DNA from 2 places in the Pseudoalteromonas sp. SG44-17 genome. Region 1 is predicted to be linked to the other one. Evidence: riboswitches for the same ligand, from Rfam matches in the RefSeq annotation. Region 1 holds a riboswitch; the other holds the start of a gene.
What was found. A riboswitch is a leader RNA that binds a small molecule or an ion and turns the genes downstream of it on or off. The one in region 1 is predicted to bind lysine.
Positions count from the first base shown of each region.

Region 2: it holds a riboswitch for lysine, as region 1 does, so the genes downstream of both, dapA (4-hydroxy-tetrahydrodipicolinate synthase) here and lysC (lysine-sensitive aspartokinase 3) in region 1, are expected to answer to the same signal.

Region 1 is NZ_JACJEV010000059.1:4,894-7,300, reverse strand. It holds gene nhaD (sodium:proton antiporter NhaD) at 1-763, shown strand, start outside; lysine riboswitch at 878-1,049, shown strand; gene lysC (lysine-sensitive aspartokinase 3) at 1,127-2,407, shown strand, end outside.
Region 2 is NZ_JACJEV010000016.1:8,033-10,439, reverse strand. It holds gene H5182_RS12420 (2,3,4,5-tetrahydropyridine-2,6-dicarboxylate N-succinyltransferase) at 1-107, opposite strand, end outside; gene dapA (4-hydroxy-tetrahydrodipicolinate synthase) at 123-1,007, opposite strand; lysine riboswitch at 1,140-1,333, opposite strand; gene H5182_RS12410 (DNA-3-methyladenine glycosylase I) at 1,524-2,225, shown strand; gene H5182_RS12405 (YdiU family protein) at 2,234-2,407, shown strand, end outside.

The DNA.
Region 1 (2,407 bases):
AATTACCGGTGATGTTACTACCTTGATGATTTTCCTTGATGACAAAGTTACCATTGGTCACTTGCTATTGTTGGTTGTGCCTGCGTTATTTAGCGTGGCGCTATTGGCCATTATGCTGTCATTTGGACTCAACGGCCAAGTTGAGTTTACCAAACAAGAGGACCGTCGCATTGAGAAAACAGATATCACTATTGCAGTGATTTTCTTATCAACGATTGTCGGGACATTAACGTTAAGCGTGCTTTATCATGTGCCGCCTTTGTTAACTTTCTTATTTGGTTTGTCGTTGATGTTTTTAGTAGCGCAATTTTTAATGCGCAAAAAAGATGTGAATAAAAAAATCATCGATTATATTCGCGAAATAGAATACGACACCTTGCTGTTCTTCGTTGGCGTATTATTACTTGTAGGCGCCCTAAAAGAAGTCGGTATGCTCAGTAAGTTCACTCATCTTTACGAGTTAATGCCAGCACAATACGCTAATTATTTAATGGGTATATTATCCGCTGCGGTTGACAACGTACCGCTAACGGCTGCGTTACTTAAAGCTGAAATAGTGATGAGTCCACAACAATGGTTGTCGTTTACGTATGCAACTGGGGTGGGGGGGTCCATGCTTATTATTGGCTCGGCTGCCGGTATTATCGCTATGAGTAAAGTAAAAGCGCTTACCTTTATGAGTTATTTACGTATGTCGGTGTATTTATTAATCGCTTATACAATTGGTTATATGGGATCGTATTTAGCTGGTAGCTTTATTTAATTGCTTTTATTATTTAAAACAACTTGACAGCTAGACGTCTAAACGATAACTTTCAAAGCCCGCTTAATAGCGGGTTTTGTTATTTAATTGCTAATAATTTACGTAATTAATCTAACATTCAGAAGAGGTGCGGTACTTAGGTACTTAATGTTAGGCGACGTATGCCTGTAATCATTAAGGAGGGAAGTACTCGCCGAGGAAAGCAACTGGACGTCACAGTGGTTTTTCGGTTTATGGGGCTGAATCCTCAAAACTGTCACCAATTAGGTGGAGAGCTTCTGGCAGTGGACTTTTCTTATCGAGCACCCCCTTGCCAAGTTCTTCTTGTTTTATCGTGGTATGAATGCCACAAAAGGAGACGACATGAATACCCAATTAGCTGCAACTAACTTGCAACAGTCAGCACAAAATCAAAAATCAGACTACGTAGTCGCAAAGTTCGGTGGCACCAGTGTGGCTAACTTTGAAGCGATGAGCCGTTGCAGTGAAATTATTGTAGCCGATAACAACGTACGAGTAGTGGCCGTTAGTGCCAGCGCAGGAGTGACTAATCACCTTGTGACCTTATGTAAAAAAGATTTATCAGCAGAAGAGCGCAATGAGAATATTGCTGGCGTTATTGCTATTCAAGAAGCTATTTTAAATGAGCTGTCATTGGATGCTGATTTAGCTCATGGCTTTGATGAAACCATTAAAGCTTTTAAGTCACTTGCCAGTGAACCACTAAAATCAAAGCAACAACACGATGAGTTATTGAGCTTTGGTGAGCGTTTATCATCCTATTTATTTACTCAGGTACTGCGTTTAAATGGCTTAAATGCGGTGCGTTTTGATGTGCGACAGGTATTAAAAACCGACAGCCAGTTTTCTAAAGCAACCCCAGATGTAGCTGCAACAGCAATGGCCGCAAAAGAGCATTTAATTCCGTTATTAGCTGAACAGGTTATTGTAACTCAAGGCTTTATAGGCAGTGACGCGCATGGTCAAACTACCACACTTGGTCGTGGTGGTTCAGATTACAGTGCGGCATTACTGGCCGAAGCTATAAACGCTAAAAGCGTGCACATTTGGACTGATGTCGTGGGCATTTTTAGCACCGATCCGCGCTTATGTGCTAAGGCTACGCCGATTGCGCGTTTAAGTTTTGATGAAGCGGCCGAAATGGCTACCTTTGGGGCGAAAGTATTACATCCGGCAACGATCTTGCCTGCGAGCCGCAGCCATATTAGTGTGTTTGTTGGTTCTAGCCGTGAGCCTGAACGTGGTGGTACCTGGATCGAACGTGAGAAATCACAAATCCCCGGAATTCGTGCTGTCACGCAGCGTAAAAATCAAATATTGTTAACCTTAAAAAGCCCCGAAATGCTTTTGGCTAGTGGTTTTTTAGCCCACGTGTTTACAATTTTAAGTGAGTTTAATATCTCGGTTGATTTGGTAACTACCTCAGAGATAAGTGTTGCAATTACTTTAGATAATGCGCCAAATGCCTCGCGTCCTGAGCTTGATCAAGAATGCCTTGATAAGTTAGCGGAGTTTTGCCACGTGTCGGTTGAGAACAACTTAACCTTAGTGGCATTAATTGGTTCACAAATTCAATTACGTCAGCAAGAAATTAACTTAATGAATGTATTAAGCGATTTTAAT
Region 2 (2,407 bases), on a different contig from region 1:
ATACCTTGTTTTACTGCAACGTTAGCATGCCATTGGCCGTTGTCGTCTTGTGTTGCTGCGCGCACTGCGCCCGATTCTAAATTATTTAGTAGTTCTAACCAGCTCATTATAAAAACCTGTATTTAATGCCAAGATAAAATGGTGTTGTTTGCGTTGTTAATACAATCAGTTTGCGTTAACTCAAGATGCGTCAAAGGTGGACGTAAGTACGGGCTGTTAATTCGCCCTTGTAAATGCATCAATACTTTGACGGGGATAGGGTTTGCGACAGCAAACAAGCTTTGAATGGCTTGTGACCAGTCGGCAAATAAATTGGGGTGTTGACCGCTGAGACTTCGTTTTACAAACTCATGGGTTTGCACAGGCCATGCATTAGCAGCCACAGAGACTAAACCTTTTGCGCCAGCCTGGGCAAAGTAAGGCATCAGTGCATCGTCACCGCTAAAAATAGCTAAATTAGGTGCGACTTTTCTAAAACCTTCAAATTTAGCAATGTCGCCACTGGCTTCTTTGAGTGCCCACAAGTTTTTATGGTCTTTCAAGTTGCTAATTACGGCCGATGGAATATCAACAGCACTGCGTCCTGGTACGTTATAAAGCATGCAAGGATGTTTACTGGTATTAAGTAAGCTTTCAAACCAATGTGTTTGGCCTACCACGCCGGGCTTAGCGTATAGGGGAGTGCCCAGTAAATAGCTATGAATGGGTAACTGATTACAGTATTCAACCCAGGCAATTTGTTGCTTTAGGTTTATACCGCCTACTGCAACCATCAGTGGTACTGTTGGCGTTAATTGGCACACGTGTTCAACAATCGCTTGTTGCTCTTTGAGTGTTAGTGCGAGGCCTTCGCCAGTGCTACCAAGTAATAAAATACCATTGTTAGCCACTTGCTGCTGTGCAACTAACTGATCAAGAGTGGCATAGTCGACTTCACCAGCGTCAGTAAATGGCGTGACGAGTGCCGTCCACAAAGGGTAGTCATTTAAATTGAAGTTATTGATCATCTCTCACGAACTTATAAGTGATTCGAGGAGTTAATAAGCTTTTATGATTGGAGCCACATTAACGTCGTTCGAACTAATAATTCGAAGAGCGAATGGGCTTAATATAATAGGGCGCTATGGCCTTATTACGCTAAGACCAGAAGCTCTCCACCAAATATTTTAACAGCCAAGCTGTTATTGGTGACAGTCGCTGGGATTCAACCCAGTCGCCCGAAGTAAAACTTCACAAAAAGTGTTACTTCTCGGCGTTAATTCCCCTCACGTATGATCACTGGAGTGTGTGCTCCTCACATACGTTACCTGAATAACGCACCTCTTCTAGCCCATGGTGCAAGTTTTATCGTTTAAAACTCACACCTTTAATAGGGGTAATACGGAAGATTAAAGCATTTTAGCCGTCTAGGTGTCAAGGCTGGATATTTTTAAGTTTATTTTTAGCTGCAATGTGCTCCTGACATTTTTTTACAACGTAAATAGCGTTACAGTAAGCGTAATAACAAGCAGTGGTAGTGAGTAATGGAAAAATTTCAAGATATATATCAACGAGCGGCACAGCGAAAAGGTAGCGAAGTAATGTTACAGCACTTACTTGTTGCCCCTCAAAATGCAAAGCAATTAACTGCTTTACCTGATGATGCATGGCTTGAAGAGTTTACCCGCAAAATTTTTCAAAGTGGTTTTTATTGGTCAGTGATCAACAATAAATGGCCAGGTTTTCGGGAAGTATTTTGGGATTTTAGTGTGGCTAAATTATTAATGATGCCGCCAGATATGCTTGAGCAAAAAGCCACCGATGAGCGAATCGTTCGTAACTTTAAAAAAGTGCAAACGATCCCAGAAAATGCGTATATGATCCATGAAGTGGCAAGTGAACATGGCAGTTTTAGTCAGTTTATTGCAGATTGGCCGAGCGACGATATTATTGGTTTGTGGGGGTATTTAAAAAAGCATGGGGCGCGTTTAGGTGGTAACACCGGCCCTTATGCATTGCGAACCTTAGGGAAAGACACTTTTTTATTCTCGCGTGATGTAGAAAGTTATCTCCGTGCTCATAAGATAATTGATGGCGGTTTACAAACTAAAAAGTCACTTACCAGCGCTCAACATTTTTTTAATGAATTGCAGCAACAAAGCGGATTAAGCCTTCAAGAGCTCAGTTTGTTAGTTGCATACAGCGTGGGCGATAATCGCGTTGGCATACAAACAACCCAAGCCTAAGGAATACTATGAAATTAGTTGCTCGTTACACCCAGATTGCTGATGATTTTGCTGTGGCTGATCAGCCAAGTGCTGTTATTGCTCCAAACTTACTGCTGTGGAACGATACGTTAGCTAGGCAGCTTAATATTGAGGTTGCCACATCAGAACGTGCGGTAATTTTTTCTGGTAATCTTAATAAC